3 regions of the Nocardia sp. NPDC001965 genome follow, and region 3 is predicted to be linked to each of the others. Evidence: riboswitches for the same ligand, from Rfam matches in the RefSeq annotation. Region 3 holds a riboswitch; each other region holds the start of a gene.
The links. Region 3 has a riboswitch for S-adenosylmethionine ahead of metX (homoserine O-acetyltransferase MetX). Riboswitches for the same ligand answer to the same signal wherever they lie in the genome.
Positions count from the first base shown of each region.

Region 1: another riboswitch for S-adenosylmethionine. It lies ahead of ACWCPQ_RS13345 (rhodanese-like domain-containing protein); the one in region 3 lies ahead of metX (homoserine O-acetyltransferase MetX).
Region 2: another riboswitch for S-adenosylmethionine. It lies ahead of ACWCPQ_RS01865 (aminotransferase class V-fold PLP-dependent enzyme); the one in region 3 lies ahead of metX (homoserine O-acetyltransferase MetX).

Region 1 is NZ_JBSFDZ010000007.1:87,115-94,895, reverse strand. It holds gene ACWCPQ_RS13370 (DUF456 domain-containing protein) at 1-6, shown strand, start outside; gene ACWCPQ_RS13365 (hypothetical protein) at 27-1,106, opposite strand; gene ACWCPQ_RS13360 (amidohydrolase family protein) at 1,368-2,234, opposite strand; gene ACWCPQ_RS13355 (FAD-dependent oxidoreductase) at 2,306-3,694, opposite strand; gene ACWCPQ_RS13350 (Rv0361 family membrane protein) at 3,923-4,393, shown strand; SAM riboswitch class IV at 4,459-4,571, shown strand; gene ACWCPQ_RS13345 (rhodanese-like domain-containing protein) at 4,589-5,005, shown strand; gene ACWCPQ_RS13340 (O-succinylhomoserine sulfhydrylase) at 5,002-6,213, shown strand; gene ACWCPQ_RS13335 (HAD-IIA family hydrolase) at 6,698-7,474, opposite strand; gene fgd (glucose-6-phosphate dehydrogenase (coenzyme-F420)) at 7,753-7,781, shown strand, end outside.
Region 2 is NZ_JBSFDZ010000001.1:394,477-402,257, reverse strand. It holds gene ACWCPQ_RS01880 (LLM class flavin-dependent oxidoreductase) at 1-808, opposite strand, end outside; gene ACWCPQ_RS01875 (hypothetical protein) at 841-1,095, opposite strand; gene ACWCPQ_RS01870 (TauD/TfdA dioxygenase family protein) at 1,366-2,307, shown strand; SAM riboswitch class IV at 2,500-2,613, shown strand; gene ACWCPQ_RS01865 (aminotransferase class V-fold PLP-dependent enzyme) at 2,658-3,971, shown strand; gene ACWCPQ_RS01860 (GNAT family N-acetyltransferase) at 4,068-5,264, shown strand; gene ACWCPQ_RS01855 (polysaccharide deacetylase family protein) at 5,245-6,132, opposite strand; gene ACWCPQ_RS01850 (MerR family transcriptional regulator) at 6,195-6,569, shown strand; gene yczE (membrane protein YczE) at 6,709-7,422, shown strand; gene ACWCPQ_RS01840 (YdcF family protein) at 7,440-7,781, shown strand, end outside.
Region 3 is NZ_JBSFDZ010000032.1:48,783-56,563, reverse strand. It holds gene ACWCPQ_RS29065 (NADP-dependent isocitrate dehydrogenase) at 1-1,055, opposite strand, end outside; SAM riboswitch class IV at 1,331-1,441, shown strand; gene metX (homoserine O-acetyltransferase MetX) at 1,690-2,835, shown strand; gene ACWCPQ_RS29055 (DUF3017 domain-containing protein) at 2,862-3,107, opposite strand; gene ACWCPQ_RS29050 (DUF6745 domain-containing protein) at 3,216-4,280, opposite strand; gene ACWCPQ_RS29045 (hypothetical protein) at 4,322-4,648, opposite strand; gene ACWCPQ_RS29040 (hypothetical protein) at 5,130-5,789, shown strand; gene ACWCPQ_RS29035 (STM4015 family protein) at 5,878-6,861, shown strand; gene ACWCPQ_RS29030 (STM4014 family protein) at 6,858-7,781, shown strand, end outside.

The DNA.
Region 1 (7,781 bases), on a different contig from region 3:
GTGTGACCGGCCGGCCACACCCATGGTTACCGCGCCGACTCGTATGACAACGTACGCAGTTCCTCCGATAACAGCGCGCGGTCGATCGGATTCTCCGCTGCTGCGATCTTGCTCTCGACCGCGGCGATGCCCCGGCGGATATCAGCGCGAGCCACGTCCCCGATGCCGGCGGGAATGTTTCCGCTCATCTGCCCGGGCCGATATATCAAGGGCTGACCGTATCGCTGCGCCAGAAATTCCTTCTGAATGCCGTAATGACTGGCCCCCTGACCCATGAAGACGTCGTATCCCTTTCGGCTCCAGTCAGCGATATCGTCCATTATCCTGATGTCCCGCACATTGTTCCGGTACCGCAGGATCTCGTTCACCGGATCGGAAGTGTCCATCAAATTCGGATTGAGAATATCTTCGAGATTCCGGGTCGGGTCGAAAGGTTCGCCCAAATACTCCTCGTACCACGAAGTCAGATCGTCATAGGTCAAGCGCTGCGGGCCGTCGGCATTGGGCCATCCTCCGGTAGCCCGTAGATCAGCATCGAGCTTGGACGTAAATTTCCGGAGTTCCGCGATGATCTCCTCGGGCGCCGGGGGCGTTTCCTGTCTGTGCATATGCTTCACCTTGTTGAGGAAGTACCACAGATGGTGCAGCCGTTCCCGTCCGGGGTCGACAGTGGTCACGAACTCCGCGATTTCGATATCGCCCAGCTCACCCCGGATCCCGTGATGAGCGGCAAGCGCCCGGATATGAAGATGGTCGCCGCGCTGCCGGACCGCCTCGTCCAGATCCGGTCCGCGCACCATGTCGTCGGAAAAAGCATTCTGCTCATTGAGCGCAATCCGCCGACGACCGTTCGGCTCGTTCACGAATATCTCGAAAACGCGCCGAATCAAAGAATATTGCTGATGTCCCGGATCCTTTGAATGCTCCTGCGCGCTGTACCAGATCCGGCCACCGCGGGGTGTATCGTATCGGGCGATACTCACATTGTGCCCGAAAAGCTTCCTCCCTCGGCCTTCTATGGCCTCGACCAAGGGCCTCCGCTCGTTCAGCAGCGATACCATTCCGGCGTGATCACCCGAGTCGATCGTTCGGTCCGCGCCGCCCATTCTCCCGAGGAGTAGATCGGCGGCCGCTTCATTTCGGCCGGACAACATATCGGCCGCCGAGTTCGAGGGATGGACGGCACGATCGGAGATATCGCTGTGCAGTACCCGGGCGACGCGGCCGACCGCATCTTTGAGCCGGTCGGCGAGGTGGTCGAATGCCGATCGCCAAGCGCCGCTCACCGCAACAAGGGTAATGCGATGTGCTCAGTGCACCAATTCGCGCGGGAAAGTATATCGGCCCCCACCGCGAAGAAGTCGCCGTCAGCCCCGGCCGGGTCGTTTCTGGACAATGGGCAGCGGCCGGGTTGTCCCGTCGTGCGCCGATGGGCGTTCGGCGCGCGGCGGAACGAACAGCGGCAGTGTGGGAGTGGGATCCTCGGCGGTCCGATCGATCGCGGGCAGACCGTAGAACGCGCGGGCATTGTCCTCGAGCACCGCGTTCATATCCGTGCCGACCACATCGCAGATCAATTCCACATCGGATTCCCGGAACGGCCGGCCGGCGCGGGAACCGGGAAGATCGCTGCCGAACATCAATGCCTCCGGATTGACCGCGTGGATCCGGCGCAGCGCCGTGGCGATATTCATATCGACCCGGCCGAAACCGGTCGCCTTCACCCGCGCCCCGCGATCGACCAGGTTCAGCAGATACGACAAACCCTCCCGGGACATTCCGAGGTGGTCGACGGAAACCTTCGGCAGTTTCAGGATCACCGGCTGCAGCGAGGCCAGCATCTGGCCGTCCACATAGATCTCCACATGCCAGCCCGCCAGTTCATGGGCGCGCAACGCCTGCCGGGTCATGCTCGCGATATCGGCGGCAGCGCGTTTGAGATTGAACCGGACCGCGCGCACTCCGGCCTCGTGCAGGTCGAGGATCTCGGCGTCGGTGGCGTCGAGATCGAGACGCGTCACCCCGACCCAACCGGGGCCGAGTTCGGCCAGGGCCGCCCGCAGATAGCTCTGGTCGTTGCCCTGGAACGAAGCACTCACCACCGCGCCACCGGAAGGCCGGAACCGGGCCATCCGTCGCCGGTAGTCGGCGACGGTATAGGGCTCCGGCAGGTAGCCTTCGTTCTCGATCAGCGGAAAACGCGGATCGATGATGTGCACATGGGCGTCGAACACTGCTACAGCATGCCTGAGATGTGGGGACATTCGCTCCTCCCAACCATGGACCGGGAGGAGCCGGCCACAGTTCAGACCTTGTGCGGTTCGCTGGCGCGCAACATGTCCTCGCGCTCGACGACCTTGACCCGCTCGCGGCCCTCGGGCTCGCCCAGCGACCGTTCGTGCGCATCGAGCCGGTACCAGCCGGCCCAGGTGGTGAACGGGATACCCCGGCCCTCCAGGAACTCGAGTACGGCCTCGGGCTCCGGGTTCTCGGCGGGTGCGAAATTCGCGCTGTCGTCGACGAGGCAGGCGACCGTTTCGTTCGCGTCGCCCTTGGTGTGGCCGATGAGGCCGACCGGACCGCGTTTGATCCAGCCGGTCACGTAGGTACCGGGCAGGTAGCGGGCCGCGCCGTCGGCGTTCTCGTCGACCAGGACCCGGCCGGCCTCGTTCGGGATGACCCCGGCCTGGTCGTCGAAGGGCAGTTCGGAGATGTTCTGGGACAGGTAACCGACAGCCCGGTATACCGCCTGCACGTCCCATTCCTTGAAAGTGCCGGTGCCCTTGACATTGCCGGTGCCGTCGAGCTGGGTGCGTTCGGTGCGCAGGCCCACGACTTTGCCGTCCTCACCGAGGATCTCGGCGGGAGATTCGAAGAAGTGCAGGAACAGCTTGTGCGGGCGGTCACCCTGGTCGCGGATGGCCCACTGTTCGAGGGTGTTGGCAACCATGTCGACCTGCTTGGAATGCCGACGCGCGGCTTCCGAACCCTCGTCGTAATCGATGTCCTCCGGATCGACGATGACCTCGATCGTCGGGGAGTGGTCGAGTTCGCGCAGTTCCAGCGGAGTGAACTTGGCCTGCGCCGGGCCGCGGCGGCCGAACACGTGCACCTCGACGGCCTTGTTGCCCTTCAGGCCCGCGTACACGTTCGGCGGGATCTCGGTCGGCAGCAGCTCGTCACCGGTCTTGGCCAGCACGCGCGCCACATCGAGCGCGACATTGCCGACGCCGAGGACGGCGACCTTCTCCGCGTCCAGCGGCCAGGTACGCGGCACGTCCGGGTGACCGTCGTACCAGGACACGAAATCGGCCGCACCGTAGGAACCGTCCAGGTCGATCCCCTGGATCGGCAGTGCCCGGTCGGCGTTGGCGCCGGTGGAGAAGATCACCGCGTCGTAGAAGCGGCGCAGATCCGACAGCGTGATATCGGTGCCGTAGTCGATATTGCCGAGCAGGCGCACCTGCTCCTTGTCCAGCACCTTGTGCAGGGCGGTGACGATTCCCTTGATCCGCGGATGGTCCGGAGCGACGCCGTAGCGGATCAGCCCGAACGGGGCGGGCATCCGCTCGAACAGATCGATCGAGACGTCTGCATCGGATTTCATCAACGCGTCGGCGGCATAGATACCGGCCGGCCCGGCTCCGACGATCGCGATCCGAAGCGGGCGGTTCGCTTCCTTCTGCTCGGTCATCTGTTACGCGCACCCTTATCGGTCGAAAGAATCACTGGCGTTGTTGTTAGCTTAGGCTAACTTGACGCGCGGCCCGTATGCACCTACATCGCGCCGTTCGCGGGCGGCTGGTCACCGTTCGTCGTCCCACGTCCACGCGGGTAGCGCTGTACTGCGATACCCACCTCGCCCCCGATTCTATCGGGGTGCGAGCACGAACCGATCCGGGGACCAGGGATGATCGTCGGTATGAGCGATGCCGGAGGAGCCGACGAGCACGCGAGCACCGAACCGGGCGACGGTGAACGACCGCGTTCGATCACCCCGTTCATCGTGGCCGCGGTGGTCGCGGCCCTGATCCTGGGTGGTGTGCTGATCGCCGGGCTGGTGGCACCCGTTGAGAAAAATGTCACAGATTCCGACCGGATCGCCGGAGCAGTACGCGACTTCGCCCAGACGAGCAGCCGCTACGGTGCCGAACCACCGCGCGAGGCGGTGTGCCCCGGTTTCGTTCCCGCCCGCTCACCCCTGGCCGGACAACTGAAACCCGGTGAAACCGGAAACGACATCGAGATCACGAGATTCGGCCCCGTGCAGATCAACGGCGATACGGCGACCATCGAAGTGACCAGCACAGTCGACGGCGACGAGAAGACCGCGACCTGGTGGCTGTTCCACTCCGACGACGAATGGCTGGTGTGCAACCAGCCGGTGGAATGATCTCGCCCGGAGCGTCAACCGAGGTTTGACACGGCCGGGCCGGACCGGGCTAATCTCATGAATCAGGTCATGAGTGCCAGCGCCAAGCCCCGGCTCGCTGGCCGGCAACCCTCCTCCGCGGTGGGGTGCTCCGGGTGACGACCGGGCACGCATCGATCGGATGCGGCAAGTGCGGATTCGCAGGAGGTGCCACGTATGAGTTACGCAGGGGATATCGGCCCACAGCAGGCATGGGAACTGCTGACCGAGAACCCGGACGCAGTCCTGGTGGACGTGCGGACCGAAGCCGAGTGGAAGTTCGTCGGAGTACCCGACACCAGCGCGATCGCGAAGCCGACGCTGCTGGTGGAATGGGTCGACGGCACCGGCACCCGCAACGACCGGTTCGTCGACCAGTTGCGCAGCGCGCTGGTCGACCGCCCCGCCGACGCGCCTGTGCTCTTCCTCTGTCGCTCCGGCCAGCGTTCGGCCCATGCGGCCGACGCCGCCACCGCGGCGGGAATCGGCCCCTCCTACAACATCAGCGAAGGTTTCGAGGGACCGCTGGACGAACTCGGGCACCGCGGCGGCGCCGGCTGGCGCGCCCACGGCCTGCCCTGGCGGCAGTCGTGATCGGCGGCGGCTCGTTCGAACGCCCGCTCCCCGACGGAGTCGGCCCGGCGACGCTGGGCGTGCGCGGCGGACTGAGCCGGTCGGGATTCGACGAGACATCCGAGGCCCTCTACCTGAACTCCGGCTTCGTCTACGCGAGCGCCGAAGCCGCCGAGGCCGCGTTCACCGGTGACAACCCGCACTACGTGTACTCCCGCTACGGCAACCCCACGGTGAGCACCTTCCAGGAACGGATGCGACTGCTCGACGGCGCCGAAGCCTGTTTCGCGACCGCCAGCGGCATGGCGGCCGTGTTCGTCGCGCTCGGTGCGCTGCTGAAAGCGGGCGACCGGCTGGTGGCCGCCCGCAGCCTGTTCGGATCCTGTTTCGTGGTGTGCAACGAAATCCTGCCGCGCTGGGGTGTGGAGACGGTCTTCGTCGACGGTGAAGATCTCGACCAGTGGGAAACCGCCCTGGCCGAACCCGCCGCCGCCGTGTTCTTCGAAACCCCGGCCAACCCGATGCAGACCCTGGTCGATGTACGCAAAGTCTGCGAACTCGCCCACGCCGCAGGCGCGAAGGTGGTGCTGGACAATGTGTTCGCCACCCCGCTACTGCAACGCGGCTTCGAACTCGGCGCCGACGTGGTCGTCTACTCCGGCACCAAACACATCGACGGCCAGGGCCGGGTCCTGGGCGGCGCGATCCTCGGCAGCTCCGACTACATCGAAGGCCCGGTCAAGACGCTGATGCGCCACACCGGTCCCGCGCTGAGCCCGTTCAACGCCTGGACGCTGCTCAAAGGACTGGAAACCATGCCGCTGCGGGTCCGGCAATCCGCCGATTCGGCGCTGCGGATCGCCCGCTACCTGGACGAACACCCGGCAGTGAGCTGGGTCCGCTACCCGTTCCTGGAATCGCATCCGCAATACGCCCTGGCCGCCGAACAGATGAGCGGCGGCGGCACCGTGGTGACCTTCGAATTGAAGGCCGCCGCCGATCACGCCAAGAAGCGGGCCTTCGAAGTACTCAACGGGCTGCGGATCGTCGACATATCCAACAACCTGGGCGACGCGAAATCCCTCATCACCCACCCGGCCACCACCACCCACCGGGCGATGGGCCCGGAAGGCCGCGCGGGCATCGGGCTGTCGGACGGTGTCGTACGGATCTCGGTCGGCCTCGAGGACATCGAGGACCTGCTGGGCGACCTGGACAACGCGCTGTAATTTCGGCGGCGCCTCCGGCGCCGCGGGGCGGGGCCCTCGTGACCCCGGTTCTGTATCCACGGCGTCGCCTCCGGCGCCGCGGGGCGGGGCCCTCGTGACCCCGGTTCTGTATCCACGGCGTCGCCTCGGGCGCCGCGGGGCGGGGCCCTCGTGACCCCGGTTCTTCACTCCTGCACTCCTCCGCTTCGCTCCCCCGCTCCGTCGCTCCAGAACCGGGGCGGGCCCCGCCTTTGTGGTGGGCTCCGCTTCCGGCGGGGGGCGTGCGGGCCCTGTCGACCCCGCCTTGTGGCAGGCCCGGAGGAGGTGCCGCGACGCGGGGGCACGACGGTGGCTCGGGAAACCGTCCCTGAGGCAACGGACTCCTGCTGAGCAGGCCGGGTGGGGCGGTTCTCCTGGTCGAGGAGACATAGGCGGGTGGTGGAGGCGGACCGCTCCGATCAGTTCGGGATCGGGGCCGACCGGGTCGGGTGTGGAGTCGGGTCGGTCAGGTCGGGTGTGGCATCGGGTCGGTGAAGGGCGTACGGACCCGGCCCACCAGTTCGGCGACCGAGTTCAGCACCACGGTGGGCCGGTAGGGGTAGTGCTCGACCGACTTCTTCGTCGAGATACCCGAGGTCACCAGGATGGTCCGCATTCCGGCCTCCATTCCGGAGATCACATCGGTATCCATCCGGTCACCGACCATCACACTGGTCTGTGAGTGGGCGCCGATCCGGCGCAGCGCCGAACGCATCATCAGCGGGTTCGGTTTACCGATGTAGTAGGGGTCGCGGCCGGTGGCGCGGGTGATCAGGGCGGCCACCGAACCGGTCGCGGGTAGTACACCGTCGCGGGACGGGCCGGTGGGGTCGGGGTTGGTGGCGATGAACCGCGCCCCCCGTTCGACCAACCGGATCGCGGTGGTGATCGCTTCGAACGAGTAGGTGCGGGTCTCGCCCAGCACCACGTAGTCGGGGTCCACCTCGGTCAGCACGTAGCCGATCTCGTGCAGCGCGGTGGTCAACCCGGACTCACCGACCACGTAGGCGGTGCCACCCGGCCGCTGCTCGTCGAGAAAACTGGCCGTGGCCAGGGCGGAGGTCCAGATCGAGTGCTCCGGGATCTCCAGCCCGGTCTGCCGCAACCGGGCCTGCAGGTCGCGTGGGGTGCGGATCGAGTTGTTGGTCAGCACCAGGAACGGGATCTCCTCGGCCCGCAGTTCGGCGAGGAATTCGTCGGCGCCGGGGACCATATGGTCCTCGTGCACCAGTACCCCGTCCATATCGGTGAGATAGGAGAGAATCCGGTCGTCTGTGCTCACCCCATCGATTCTGCGCTCGACGGTCCGAGGAGCGGGTATGCCGCGCCCGGAGTCCGGAACGCGAGCCGAGAACGAGACCCCCGCACATTCGCACGACCCCGCTCCGGCCGGGGCGAACCTCGGCATACCCGCTTCGCCCCGGACCTGCGCGGGCGGCGGGTGGGCTCGGCCCAACTGCGCCTATTAGTGTCGGATCCGGGCCGGAAACGGTCCGACCACAACGCGACAGGAGTGGGCGCATGGGTGAGCTGAAGCTCGGGTACAAAGC
Region 2 (7,781 bases), on a different contig from region 3:
GTCCGACCGCTGCCCGGCGGGGTGCCCCGGGGTCGTGCTTCTTCGCCATCTCGGCGACCTTCGCCTCGGCTTCGGCCCACGCCTGTTCGGTGGTGTCACGGACGAATGTGGTGATCCGCAGACCGAATTCCAGCGGCGGCAGCGCACGGCCGAGATCGTTACTCGACGCGCGCAACCGGTCGATGCGCTCGCGCACTCCGGCCAGCGGCTCGCCCCAGAACAACTGCACATCGGCCTCGGTCGCGGCCACCCGCTCGGCGGCAGCCGACGCACCACCGAAATAGAATTTCGGATGTGGCCGGTCCGCGCGTACCTCGATCCGCGGCGTGACGGTGGATCCGGTCACCTGATAGTGGTCGCCCCGGTAGGTGACATTTTCCTCGGTCCACAGCCGGCGGACCAGCTGGATGAATTCCCGGGTGCGGCCGTAGCGGTCGGCCTGGTCCTCCTCGGCCGCGCCGTAGGCCGCGAGATCGTCCTTGCCGGAGACGATATTGATCCGCAACCGGCCGCCCGTCAGATGGTCGAGACTCGCGGCGGCGGAAGCGAAGTGGGCGGGCTGCCAGTAGCCGGGCCGGATCGCGACCAGTGGTTCGAAGGTCGTGGTCCGGGACGCGAGCGCGGTCGCGACGGTGAAGGTGTCCGGCCTGCCCCAGCCGGTACCGATCAACGCGCCCCGCCAGCCGTGATCTTCGAGCGCCCTCGCCTGGGCGGTCAATGTCTCCAGGCTGTTGTGGTCGGCGGTTACCGCGTCACCGCGATGCCCGGGTGTCACCTGATTCGGGATGTACCAGAGATATTCGGCCATTCGGGCGGCTCCTGTTCGATTGCGGTGTACGGTCAGCCGACCGGTAGAGCCCCGGGCAGCGCGAATCGCTGCCGGACAGTGGATTCCGGATAGACGGTGAAATGCGGATCGGAACTCGGCACCACATTCGGCATCGCTCGGCCGCCGGACCGCGCCGGTCGCGCTGTTTCCCGGAATTGATCGAACGAGACGGCGCGGCCGCCGGACCGCGCCGGATGCGAGCCGGGAATTCCCGTGCCGGCCTGTTCCGTGCAGCCGATGCCGGGGAACAGTCCGCGATAGGACATGATGGTCTCCGTTCGGGGATCGTGCGGGGAGCGCGCAGGCATCCGGTCGGCGCGGGGGTGGGCATCCGAAGAGAACAATGCGCCGGATCTGCTTTCCGGGCTACGGACCGGATCACGATGATTCGAAATTCGCGATCGCCGAGAGAGATTGAAGACGAGCTCGACCGATGGTGCAGAAAATCTTGCCGATCCCAATAGGCAGGTGATCCACCGGGCCGGGCATAGCCTTGCGTCGCAATCTTCTCCGGGCGAATCAGGCGGTGGTTTCCGATGACAATTTCAGCGACAGAACCTATTTCCGTGACACCGGCGATCACCGTGTTGCCACAGTCGGGGTACACCGGTGCCGAGATCGCCGGTGTGGACCTCGGCCAGGAGCTGTCCGACGAAGTGATCGCCGAGATACGGCAGGCACTGCTGAAGTGGAAGGTCGTGTTCTTCCGCGACCAGACCATCGGGCATGCGGAACAGATCGCATTCGCGCGCCGATTCGGCAAGGTGACCCCGGCCCATCCGTACGAGGACAATCCGCCGGAGGGATTTCCCGAGATCCTGCCGATCGACAGCCGTCGCTACGACGTGCAGTACGGGCGTAAACGCACTTCCTATGACAGCAGCTGGCATACCGACGTCACCGCTCTGGTGAATCCGCCCGCCTTCTCGATCCTGCGGGCCGATATCCTGCCGCCCTACGGCGGGGACACCGCGTGGACGAATCTTGTGGCGGCCTATGAGAACCTGCCTGCCGAACTGCGCGATTTCCTGGACAACCTGAACGCCGAACACACCTTCGACAATCGCGCCGTCCGGCGCAGCAGCCGGGCCGAGGCAATTGAGAGCAATCCGCTGCGCACCTTCCACCCGGTGGTCCGGGTGCATCCGGAAACCGGTGAGCGGGCTCTGTTCGTGAGTCCCGGCTTCACCCGCCGGGCGAAGAACATCCGCAATCTCGGGCCGCGCCTGAGCTCGCATCTGCTCGATGCGCTCTGGGAAGAGGCGACGCGGACCGAGTACACCGTCCGATTCCGCTGGCAACCGGGCAGTGTGGCGTTCTGGGACAACCGGGCGACCGCGCATCTGGCCATCCCGGATGCCGGGCATCTCGGGCACGACCGGGTGCTCTACCGGGTGACGATCGAGGGCGATATCCCGCGGGGCGTGGACGGCCGCCGGTCGGAATCGGTCGAGGGTGATCCGTTCTACGGCTCGTGAGCGATTCGCGCGGCCGTCGACCGGCGCGCCTCCGGACGTTTCAGGCCCGTATCCGGCACGCGGATACGGGCCTGGTGGCCGTGCCGGTCGGTTCGAGGCCGGAACGGAACACGTGGAGTCGCCGCGAACCGCGGACGCGGAGCACGCGAGTGCGAGTTGACAAGCCGGAGGACGTCTGACAACCTCGCACCAGGTCATGAGTGCCAGCGTGTAGCCCCGGCTTGCTGGCCGGCAACCCTCCTCCGCGGTGGGGTGCCCCGGGTGACGACCTGGCCGACGCTCGACCGAGCGCGGCAAGCGCGGACTCCGTTCACTCGCGATCCGGAGTCCCTCCACGAAGGGATGACATGATGACCGCTGTACTCGACCCCACCTGCGCCCGCACCCGGGTATCCGGTGGCGATCTGCAGGTTCCGCTGGTGCAGGGCGGTACCCGCGCCTACGCCGACTTCGACTACGCGGCCAGCGCCCCGGCACTCGGGGAGGTGGCCGACCGGGTCGCGGGGCTGCTGCCGTACTACGCGAGTGTTCATCGGGGCGCGGGCTACGCGTCGCGGATCTCCACCCGGTGCTACGAGACCGCCCGGGAAACGGTGCGCGATTTTCTGCACTGCGCCGTCGACCAGGAGGTGGTGTTCACCCGCAACACCACTGATGCGCTGAATCTGCTGGCCGGCTGTGTGCCCGGTGACACCGTGGTACTCGATATCGAACATCACGCGAATTTCCTGCCCTGGGCCCGCCGCGGCCGCCGGGTGGTGTCCGCGGCCGATTCGCTGGCCGCCACCATCGGCCGTCTCGATGCCGAACTGGGCGCGCAACCCGCCGCGCTGCTGGCGGTGACGGGCGCGTCGAATGTCACCGGTGAACTGCTCCCGCTGGCCGAACTGACCGCGCTCGCGCATCGCCACGGTGCGCGGATCGTGGTGGACGCCGCGCAACTGGCACCGCACCGGCGTATCGATCTGTGCGCCACGGGCATCGACTATCTGGCCCTGTCCGGGCACAAGTTGTACGCGCCGTTCGGCGCCGGGGTGCTGGCCGGGCGCCGGGACTGGCTCGATGCGGCACCGCCGTATCTGGCGGGCGGTGGCGCGGTCACCGAGGTCACCACGGCCGGCGCCGCATGGGCGCTCGCTCCGCACCGGCACGAGGGCGGATCACCGAATGTACTGGGCGCTGCGGCGCTGGCCGCGGCGTGTGACGCGCTCACCGGACTCGCGGACTCCGCCGAGGAGCACGAGTGCGCGCTCACCCACCGGTTGCGTAGCGGACTGGCGGGCATCGACGGTGTCCGGTGCCTGCGGATCTGGGCCGACAGCCCCGATTGCGTCGGAATCGTGGCCTTCACCGTCGCCGGCTTCGAACCGGGCCGGGTCGCGGCCTATCTGTCCGCGGAACATGCGATCGGCGTGCGCGACGGCCGTTTCTGCGCGCATCCGCTGCTGGCCCGTTTCGGTATCGACGCCGCGTTGCGCGCGAGTATCGGACTCGGCACCACCGCCGCCGATATCGATCGGCTGCTCGACGCGGTGCGGTCTCTGGTCGCGTGTGGGCCGCGCTGGGAGTACGCCCGCACCGAAGGACGGTGGGATCCGGTACCGGAGACCCGCCCGGGTCTGACGGCGGATGCGGCACCGGGCGCGGCCCCGTGCACGATCTAGCGTTGCGCCCGATATGACGAGCGGCGGCACCGGATGGGGCGGATGTACTCGACCGGAGATCCGCATCGAACCCGACCCAGCACCGGAGTGACCGCTATGCCTGTCGATATCGACATACTGACCGACCCGGCGGATCTGCACACCGCCCAACAGGTGTTCCGCACCGCGATGGTCGGCATTCCGCCGTTGTCGGCGGAGATCGGCGATTCGCTGAACGAACCGGGCCGCACCCTCGGCGCGCGCGTCGCGGGTGCGCTGGTGGGGACGGTCAACTCCTACACCAGCTGGCTGGTGGCGCCGGGCGGGGATCGGCTACCGCATGCCGCGGTCACCCATGTCGGGGTCCTGTCCACCCATACGCGACAGGGCATCGCGACCGCGCTGCTGCGGCGGCAGCTCCACGAGATCGCCGCGCGCGGAGAGGTCGTGGCCTCGCTGCGGGCCACCCAGGGCGGAATCTACGAGCGATTCGGGTACGGCGTCGCCGGGTCCTCGGCCCGCTGTGAGATCGATGTGCATCGGGCTCGCTTCCGCGAGACCGTGCCCGCGGGCGGTCCGGTCCGGTTGGTCGCACCGGCCGACAGTTGGGAGGCCGCCGCCAAGATCTATGCCACCGCGGCGGTGACCTGGACCGGCGCGATCGATCGTCCGCCGTACTGGTGGCGGCTCCAGGAACTGCTGCGGGGGCACGGTCACGTCGCCGTGCACGGGGAGGCGGGTGCCGAGGACGGGTTCGTCCGTTACCGTGCCGCCGAAACTCCCGAATGGACGCGCGGCCCCCGCCGGACGGTGGTCGTGGAGGATCTGGTCGCGACGACCCCGGACGCCTATATCGGTCTGGTCCGGCATCTGCTCGGCGCCGATATCGTCGACGCGGTGGTGCTGAGCGCGACCGCGCCCGACGCTCCGCTCCGGCATCTGTTGACCGATGAACGGGCGTTGCGGGTCACCGATATCCGGGATGAGACGTGGTTGCGGTTGATCGATGTGCCGGCCGCGCTGACCCGCCGCGCCTACCGCCCCGGTCCGCCGGTGGTCGTCGCGGTCACCGACCCGATCCTGACCGCCAATACCGGCACCTACCGGATCGAGGCCGGTGGCGTGCGTGTGGTGGACGAGCCCGCCGACCTCACCGCCGATATCGCCGCATTGGCCGCCGCCTATCTCGGCGGCACCCGCTGGCGGCATCTGGCGCTGGCGGGCCGGGTCACCGAGCACCGGCCCGGCGCCGCGGCCGCCGCGGACGCGTTGTTCGAGGTGGACGAGCATCCGTTCAGCGGGACGTACTTCTGATCTTCCCGTTGTCGTGGGTGGCCGCGTAGTGTGCCGCGATCTCGTCACTGGTGGTGACCCACACACCGGGATGTTCGACGATATGGGCGAGTGCCTCGTCGAGATACCGCGCCCGGAACGCCTGCCCGGTGACGAAGGGATGCAGCGCCAGCGCCAGTACGCGGCCGCCCGCCGCGGATTCTGCCCACAACCGGTCGAGCTGGTCCCGGACGATCCGGACGAAATCGGGGCCGGTGAGCCCGGTGCCGAGGAACAGGGTGTTGTCGTTCAATTCCACCGAGTAGGGGACGCTGAGAAGGCCGGGAACACGGAGTGGATAGGGCTGATCGTCGTTGGTCCAGTCCAGGACGTAGTCGACGCCCAGCTCTCGCAACAGTTCCGGGGTCCGGAAACTCTCGGACAGCGCCGGCCCCATCCAGCCGCGCGGGCGCTTCCCGGTGCCGCGTTCGATGGTGGTGAGGACTTCCGCCAGGTAGGCGCGCTCGTCCGCGGCCGGGATCTCGGCCTGGAGCACCGAGTTGTTCCGGCCGTGGGCAAGCCAGGCCCAGTCGCGTTGCCGGCCCGCTTCGATGATTCGCGGATAGCGTTCCACCACATCGGAATTGAGCAGGGCGCTGGCCCGGACGCCGTGCCGGTCCAGCGATTCCAGGATCCGCCAGAATCCCACCCGGGGCCCGTAGTCGCGCCAGCCGTAGTTGAGCGGATCGGGGACCTGTCCTGCCGTACCGGCGAAGATACTGGTGGAGGGCAGGTCGACCTGATAGTGCTCGATATTGAGACCCACATAGAACGCCACTCGGGCGTCGTCCGGCCACCGGATCGGGTCGCGGTCGACGATGGCGCTGTACTCGAACAGTTCGTTGTCCATTCGGCTATCGTCGAAGCTTCACATAGATGTGAAGGTCAAGTCTTGCTCTCGAGGTCGGTGGGATGAGAATCGGCGAACTGTCAGAACGCACCGGTACGTCACGCCGGCTGCTGCGCTACTACGAGGAACAGGGCCTGATCGCTGCCCAGCGGTGCGCGAACGGTTACCGCAGCTACGACGACCGGTTCGTCGACCGTGTCCTGCAGATCCGCGGTCTGCTCGACGCCGGATTGCCGACCCGGATCATCAAACAGATCCTGCCGTGCCTGGACAAACCGCGCACCATCTATTTCCCGGATGCCACGCCGGAGATGCTGGCGACGCTCGAGGGCGAACGGGAACGGATGGACGAACGGATCCGCTGTCTCGAGCGAAACCGCGATGCCATCACCGAGTACTTGTGCGTCGTCCGCGAATACGGTGCCGACAGCGGCTGAGATCGCCCGCAGCAGCCACCGGCATCCGGCCCCGAGGGGTCCGGTCTCTCCCATCTGGCTATTTCGGCCGGAGCGGATCCCGAGCAAGATCGAGTACCGCGGGGTCGCCCGGGGTACCGGATCGCAGCAAGGGAGAACGATGACCGTTACGCGCCGAGCCGATAACACCGGCCATTTCGTCGCGCGCCGCATGAACGCCGTCGAACAGTTGCGTGCGGAGAAGAAGATCCGGCGACTGGCGCAGCTGCTGCTCGGCCTGGTCGGGTACGGGGTATCGCTCACCCTGCTGGTCGAATCGTCGCTGGGTGCCTCCAGCTGGAATATCCTCGCCGAAGGAGTATCGCTGCATTCCGGACTGACGTTCGGCCGGGCCACCAACCTCATCGCTGTCGTCGTACTGCTGTTCTGGATCCCGCTGCGCGAACTTCCGGGACTGGGGACCGTGCTGAACGTCGTCCTGGTCGGCACCGCCGCGGATCTGGCCGCGGTCGCGCTCCCCACGCCGACAACGCTGCCGCAGCGGCTGCTCTGCTACGCCGTGGGGGTGATGATGCTGACATGGTTCGACGCGGTGTATCTGGGTGCCCGGTTCGGGCCGGGGCCGCGCGACGGCCTGATGACGGGCGCGGTACGTGTGACGGGCAAGCCGATCTGGATGGTACGCACCGGTATCGAGGTGATCGTCCTGACGATCGGATGGCTCCTGGGTGGGACGGTCGGGTTCGGAACCGTGCTGATCGCGGTGGTGATGGGCCCGCTCGTGCAGCTCTTCCTGAGGATCACCACCGTTCGTCTCGCCGGTGACCGGCCGCCCGAGAGCCCCGGTGACATCCCCGCACCGGTCACGGGCTGAACGACGGTGGCACCGCTATGATCTGTCTCGTTGTGCGGACCTCACGGATTCTCTCGGTCGCCGGTGCCGTCGTTCTCGGCTGGGGCGAGTGGGTGAACTGGCGGTCCTCGCGCCGGTGCCTCGGATCCGCGACGGGGCCGAACGAGGTGATCGTCGTGCTGGGCTGTCGGAACGTCGCACCGACGGTCAACGCGCTCAACCGGTGGCGGGTGCGTGCCGCATTGCGTTCCCTCGATGACAGGCGCGACAGCCGCATGGTGTTCTGCGGTGGTGCCGTCGGCGGCACAAAGACCGAAGCCGAGCTGATGGCCGACTATGCGTCGGCGCGCGGGTACGGCGGTCCGGTCGCTCTCGACACC
Region 3 (7,781 bases):
ACCTCGGGGGTGTTGTCCAGCTTGCCCCGATGCTCCAGGCCGCGGGTCCAGGCGAAGATCGACGCGATCGGATTGGTCGAGGTCGGCTTGCCCTGCTGGTGCTGGCGGTAGTGCCGGGTGACCGTGCCGTGCGCGGCCTCGGCCTCACAGGTCTGCCCGTCCGGGGTCAGCAGTACGGAGGTCATCAGACCGAGCGAGCCGAAGCCCTGCGCGACGGTATCGGACTGCACGTCGCCGTCGTAGTTCTTGCAGGCCCAGACGTAACCGCCCTCCCATTTCATGGAGGAGGCGACCATATCGTCGATCAGCCGGTGCTCGTAGGTGAGGCCGGCCGCCTCGAACTGGCTCTTGAACTCGGCCTCGAACACTTCCTCGAAGGTGTCCTTGAACATGCCGTCGTAGGCCTTGAGGATGGTGTTCTTGGTCGACATGTAGACCGGGTAGTTCTGCTGCAGCCCGTAGTTGAAGGAGGCGCGCGCAAAATCCTCGATGGACTTCTTGAAGTTGTACATACCCATGACGACGCCGCCGTCCTCGGGCATCTGCACCACTTCGTGCACGATGGGTTCGCTGCCGTCCTCCGGGGTGAAGGTGAGGGTGACGGTGCCGGCCTGGAAGACCTTGAAGTCGGTGGCGCGGTACTGGTCGCCGAATGCGTGGCGGCCGATGATGATCGGCTTGGTCCAGCCCGGGACCAGGCGCGGAACATTGGAGATGATGATCGGCGCGCGGAAGATGGTGCCGCCGAGGATGTTGCGGATGGTGCCGTTCGGCGAACGCCACATCTTCTTGAGGCCGAACTCCTCGACCCGGGCCTCGTCGGGGGTGATCGTCGCGCATTTCACGCCCACACCGTGCTGTTTGATGGCGTTGGCGGCATCCACGGTGACCTGGTCGTCGGTCTTGTCGCGGTACTCGATGCCGAGGTCGTAGTACTCGAGGTTCACGTCGAGGTACGGGTGGATCAGCTTGTCCTTGATGAACTGCCAGATGATCCGCGTCATCTCGTCGCCGTCGAGTTCGACGACGGTGCCTTCAACCTTGATCTTGGACATGGATCTTCGTGTCCTCCTAAGACTGGTGCCCTCATTGCACGGCCAGGCGAACACGCTTGTGAGCGGACCCCAGCTGTTCAACAGACAACGTATACATCCCGCGTTGTCCACGAGACGTCTGGTGTAACCAAGACGAGCGTACTGCTAGTGGTTGTCTCACGGTGCAGCCAGCCCCGGTCGTGAGATCTCACATGGGTGAATCGCACCACAAGATTACCCGGTGGGCCCGTATGCCGATTTCGATCCGTATCGGCGCCCGGCTACCATATTCGGCAGGTCATGAGCGCCAGCGCCAAGCCCCGGCTCGCTGGCCGGCAACCCTCCTGCTGCGGTGGGGTGCTCCGGGTGATGACCGGGCTTCCGAGAGCCGGGAGCAAGCGCACGTCAGGAGGTTGTCGATTTGTGCCGGTGCTGGTCGCGTTGATAGCGGCGTTCTCACGATTCGACGAGAAATCCCCCATTTTCTGGAGCACGATATGACCGATCACAGCTTCGCCGCTGCGACCGTTGCCGGAGCGACCCGCCGGACACGGTCGGTCGCATTCGGCGTCCTCGGCACCCGTACCCCCGGCCCCACGGCGGCCATTCATACGTTCCGGACATCACCGGCCATCGGTTCCGCGGAAGTCCGCGCGTGAAGGTGAGTACCGAACCGACCACGGCGCGGCCCGTGGCCCAGTTGCCGCCGGCCGACGGCACCCTCGGCCATATCGATATCGGCGAACTCACCCTGGAGAGCGGCGCCCGGTTGCCACAGGTCCGGTTGGCCGTGCAGCGCTGGGGTGAGCTGTCTCCGGCCATGGACAACATCGTGCTCATCGAGCACGCGCTCACCGGCGACTCCCATGTCGCGGGTGAGCCCACCGCCGCACATCCACAGGCCGGATGGTGGAACGGGATGGTCGGCCCCGGCGCGCCGATCGATACCGACGAATGGTGCGTCGTCGCCACCAATGTGCTGGGTGGCTGCCAGGGCAGCACCGGTCCGGCCTCGCTCGCATCCGACGGCGCGCCGTGGGGTTCGCGTTTCCCGGAGATCTCCATCCGGGATCAGGTGACCGCGGAGCTGAAACTGTTCGATCTGCTGGGTGTGCCCCGGCTGGCCGCGGCCGTCGGCGGGTCGATGGGCGGTATGCGCGTCCTCGAATGGATGCTGCTGGCGCCGGAACGCCTGGCCGCCGCGCTCATCCTCGCGGTGGGCCCACGCGCCACGGCCGACCAGATCGGCACCCAGAGCACCCAGATCGCGGCCATCACCGGCGACCCGGACTGGCAGGGCGGCGACTATCACGGCACCGGTCGCGCACCGATGGCCGGTATGGGTATCGCACGCCGGATCGCGCACCTCACCTACCGCACCGAGGTCGAGCTGGACAGCCGGTTCGCGAACAGCGCGCAGGAGGGTGAGGATCCGCGCAACGGTGGTCGCTACGCGGTGCAGAGCTACCTCGAGTACCAGGCCGAGAAGCTGGGGCGGCGTTTCGACCCGGCAACGTACGTACTGCTGAGCGAGGCGATGAACCGGCACGATATCGGCCGCGGCCGCGGCGGTATCGAGGCCGCGATGGCCGCCACCGAGGTGCCGTGCATCGTCGGCGGTATCGATTCCGACCGGCTGTACCCCCTGCACACGCAACAGGAACTGGCCGACGGGCTGCCCGGTTGCCGACATTTCGAGGTCATCAACTCCCGCGACGGCCACGACGCCTTTCTCACCGAAGCGGCGGCCATCGGCAAACTGCTGGTCCAGACGATGAACCTGGCGCGCGCCGGACGCTGATTCCCGGTCGGTCCGGACGGGACCGGTCAGCCCACGCCCAGGGTGTTGATGGTCGCGGCGAGGAAGACGATCGCACCGCCCAGCAACGTCAGCGCACCCACATCGAACGGTTTGCTGCGGACGGCCAGCAGACCGACCCGAACCGTCGGCAGGCACAACCGGAACGCGGCCGCGATGAGGGCGGCACCACCGAAGAAGAAGGCGCCACGCCGCCAGCGATCCTGCGCGACGAACACCACGGCGATCAGCGCCACCACAGCAACCACGACCATCGGCAGATGACAGCGGAGGAAACCGGCCCAACGGTTGCCGGTGCCGGGATCGTCGTCGGTTCCAGTCGCGGCGTCGGTCACGAGGGCGATTGTTCCAGATCCGGTGGGTCAGGTCTGCACGAGCGGTTCGTAGTCCGCTTCGGTGACGCCGAACGTCCAGGAGACACCCTCTCGAGCGGTCCGCGTGGTCGGCGGTACCCGCAGCCAGTAGGTGCGACTGGCGCCGTCGGGTTCGGGCGTCGAATTCACCACCTCGACCATCACCACATCCTCGTCATCGGCCAGCGGGATCCGCCACAGGATTCCGGTCTCGTCGCGCTGCACGGGTTCGGCACCGGATTCCGACAGGTACCGGTCGTATCCGTAGAACTCGAGCATCACCCGGCGCAACTCCGCGTTCTCCTCGCCGCGGATCCGGTCCGGGGTGAGCGAAGCGAGCTCGGCGAGGAATTCACCGGGCACCGGCATGCCCCGCCACGCGTAGAGTGCGAACTCGTCGGAGTAACCCACTGCCGGGCCGTCGGCTCGGTCCAGGCGGCCGGCTTCGTCGCGATACAGCGCCGTGGGTCGTTCACTGATGACGACGAGGTTCTCGTACGGCCACCACCATCCCGCCTCGCGCGCCACCGCGGCCAGCCCTTCCAGCGGTGTACCCGCGCCGGTATCGAAGGCACACAACCAGGCCGCGTCGTGCTGTCCCAGCACCGCGTCCAACAACAACAGCCGCGCCCGGATCTCCGCCTGCTCCGCCTGCTCCGCCTGCTCCGCGAGCCCCGGTTCGTCGGCCGGTGCCGCCGAACCGGGGGCGATCGCGGCGACCACACCGTCCCGGATCCGGCCCACCACGGGTTCGATCAGTTCCCAGAGCCCCGCTCCGGTGGACTGCCAGTGCCCGGCGAATTCACGGGCGCCCAGTTCGGTGTGCAGACGGTCGCGCTCGGTGGCCCAGGGGGTGCTGCGCACCCGCTCCCGCACCGAGGCACCGGCCTCGCGCGACAGTTCCGCCGCCGACAGCATGCGCACCGCCGCCAACGGCGAACGGGCCCAGAGGATCCGCTCGGGTGCGCGCAGACCGGCCCGTTCGTAGGCGAGCCGCACCCCTCGTTCGGCGGCTGCCCGGTCGCCCGGGCCGGTCACGGCGGCGAGAGCCCGCCATTCGGCCAATTCGCTCACAGTTCGATCGGTCCTGTCTTCTCGTCGTTCCACCGGCCGGGTCAGTCCGCGACGATGCGTACCGAGCCGGGTACGTACTCGCGCTGGCGGACCACGCGGTACCACCCTTTCGGCAGGGTGATCGCGGAATGTTCCTCGTGCACGAGGCGGCCGCCCTCGGGCAGATGCAGAACCATGGTGTGCGAGCGGTGCGGTTCGGGGTACAGGGTGCCCGGCGCGGCGACAGCGTGGGCGTGCCCGGTCACCTCACCGAGCGCGAGCACCATCCGGCCCCGGGCATCCCGGCGGGCCGGCTGCCACGCCGCCGCGGCCTCGGACACCTCGTTCTCGGCGACCCCGACGATCAGGACATCTCCCTGGCGATACATGTGATTTCCTCCCGTTACGGCAATCTCGTGCCGTGCTGCCGGGAACATAACGCCGCACACCGACAGGTTCGGGGCCGGCGGCCTCGCGCGCCCGGGAGCCTGCACCGCTCGTTCCCGACCGGTCACCCACCGCTGATAGAACCTTCTCGTTGTCGCTACGCCCCGGAGGACGTCATGGCAATCGGAAAGCATCTCGCGGAACTCGGCGGCCTGCCCGCGTTCGATTTTCCGCACGCGGCGGGTACACCGCGGTCCGAGCTACCCGCGGCGGACGCGGTGGCCTGGCGGATCAGCGTCGGCTCCTGGACGAGTAGGCACAGTTGGGCCGAGGTGTTCGCCGCCTTCCTGGACACAGTGGACAGCCACCGGGTGAGCGCGTTGATCGTCGGTCACTGGGTGACCCGGGCCGCGCATCCGCACAGCGGTGGCGAACCGGTGATCGAGGCGATCGCGGCGGCGGCCGACCGGCTGCCGGAACTGCGTGCGCTCTTCCACGGCGATATCACCTCGGAGGAGAACGAGATCTCCTGGATCCGGCCCGGCCGGCGAACTGCTGAACGCCTTTCCCGCACTTCGAGAATTCGGTATCCGCGGCAGCGACGGCCTGGCGTTCGAGCCGACAGCCCACCACTGCCTGGAATCGCTCACGGTCCAGTCGGGCGGGACGTCGCGCGCCGTGCTGCGCGGTATCGCCGCGAGCGATCTCCCGGCCCTGCGAAGCCTGGACTTGTGGCTGGGGACAGGTGAGTACGGCGGCGACGGCGAGATCGCCGACCTCGCGCCGATACTGTCCGGGGACCGGCTGCCCGCGCTACGGCATCTGGGCCTGCGCAACAGCGAGATCCAGGACGATATCTGCGCCGCGCTCGCCGCGGCGGCGGTGCTCGCCCGGCTGGAAACCCTGGATCTGTCGATGGGCGTGCTCACCGATACCGGGGCGTCGGCTCTGCTCGGTGGGCAACCGCTCACCCACCTGAAACGGCTGGACCTGCACTACAACTACCTCAGCGAAGCGATCCGCGACCGGCTGCGGAGCACGCTGGAACCGGCGGGAGTGGATCTGGATCTGGGCCCCGGCGACGCCGAGGACGATGTCGAGGACGACGGGTCGGTATGGCGTTTCGTCTCCTGCGGTGAATGAGCGGCGCACACACTGCGCGTGTGTCGGCCGGTCTTGGTAGAACCATCGCGACACCCGGGGAGGGCCCGGCCGCGGAAAGGCACACTCGATGATCAACGACGACCACCTGTCCGAATTCGGCGGCCTGCCGGTATTCGACTTTCCCGAGCGCCTCGCCGAACCGGAACACGCCGATACCGCGAGTTTCGACCATCCCGCGGTGGAATCGGTGGCCTGGCGGGTGGGCCGGATCGGCTGGGATTCGGAAGTCTCCTGGACGGATCTGTTCGACCGGTTCCTCGAACTCGTGGACACCACCCGGATCCGCGCGTTCGTGGTCGGGTCCTGGGTCGATATCGAAGAGGACCCGGAGGAACCGGTGAACGCGGTACTGGAACGACTGGTGGCCGCCCGCGACCGGTTCCCGGCGTTGCGCGCACTGTTCCTCGGCGATATCACCCAGGAGGAGAACGAGATCTCCTGGATCTATCAGGGACAGCTCACCGGTCTGTTGAACGCATTCCCCGAACTCACCGAGATCGTGGTCCGGGGTTCGGAACAGCTGAGTTTCCCGGCCGTACGGCACGAGCGGCTGAAGAAGCTCACCATCCAGACCGGCGGCCTACCGGCGACCGTGGTACGCGAGCTGGCGGCCGGCGACTTCCCGGCCCTCACCCACCTGGAACTGTGGCTGGGGACACCCAACTACCACGGAGATGCCGAGATCGCCGACCTCGCACCGATCCTCGCGGGCGACCGCCTCCCGGCGCTGCGTCATCTGGGCCTGCGCAACAGCGAGATCCAGGACGAGGTGTGCGCCGCGCTGGCCGCCGCGCCGGTGGTGGCCCGGCTGGAGAGCCTGGACCTATCCCTGGGGATCCTCACCGATACGGGGGCCGCCGCACTGCTCGGCGGGCAACCGCTCACCCATCTGAAACGGCTGGACCTGCACTACAACTACCTCAGCCCCGAGATCCGGGAGCGGTTGCGCGAGACCCTGTCCCCGAAGGTGGAACTGGACCTGGACACCGGGGGTGCCGAGACCCATTCCTACGAAGGCGAAGTGTGGCGCTACGTCTCGATCGGCGAATGACCCCGCTGTCTCCGGCGCATTCGGGCGGGTACCGCTGGGTGGTGGTCGGTAACGGCGAGAACCGGCGGGTCCGGTTGTTCCGGGCGGCGGCCACAGCGGCCGGGCTGCCCACACCGCGGGTGGTGGAATGGCTCGATGTGCTGCGCGACGGCGGGCACCACTTCGCCGACGACGAACTGGTACGGCTGGATTCGCCCGGCGAACACAGCGAAGTGGATCGCGTCCTGCGCGGAGTCACCGATCCGACCCGGGTGGAGGGCACCGCGCGCTGGTACACCGGTTTCGGTGCGGCGGTCGCATCGCTGCGCGGGGGCTGCCGGCTGGACGATCCGGCGGAGCTCGCCGTGCTCTTCGACAAACGACTGTGTCATGCGCGGCTCACCGCCGCGGGGGTCGCCGTGCCGGCCTCGCCGACCTCGGGCCCGGTCGCGCCGATACGCGATTGGGGCGATCTGCGGGCACGGATGCGGGCTGCCGGGCTGGCACGCGCGTTCGTCAAGATCGCGCACGGGTCCTCGGCTTCCGGCGTCCTCGCCCTGGAAACCCATCCGGCCGGCCGGATTCGCGCCACCACGTCGGTCGAGGTGACACCGTCGGGCGCCCTGCACAATTCGCTACGGGTCCGCCGCTATCACACCGAATCCGAGATCGCCGCGATCGTCGACCGGCTCGCCCCCGACGGGCTGCACATCGAACAGTGGGTGCCGAAATCCTCACTTCAGGGCAGACCTTGTGATCTGCGGATTCTGGTCGTCGCCGGCCGGGCGACACATCTGGTGGCACGGCGGTCGACGATGCCCATCACCAATCTGCATCTCGGTGGTGAGCGCGGCGACCCGGACGCCGTGCGCGCCGCGGCGGGCGAGCACTGGACGCGGGCACTGGAACTGGCGGAACGAGCAGCCGCCTGTTTTCCCCGC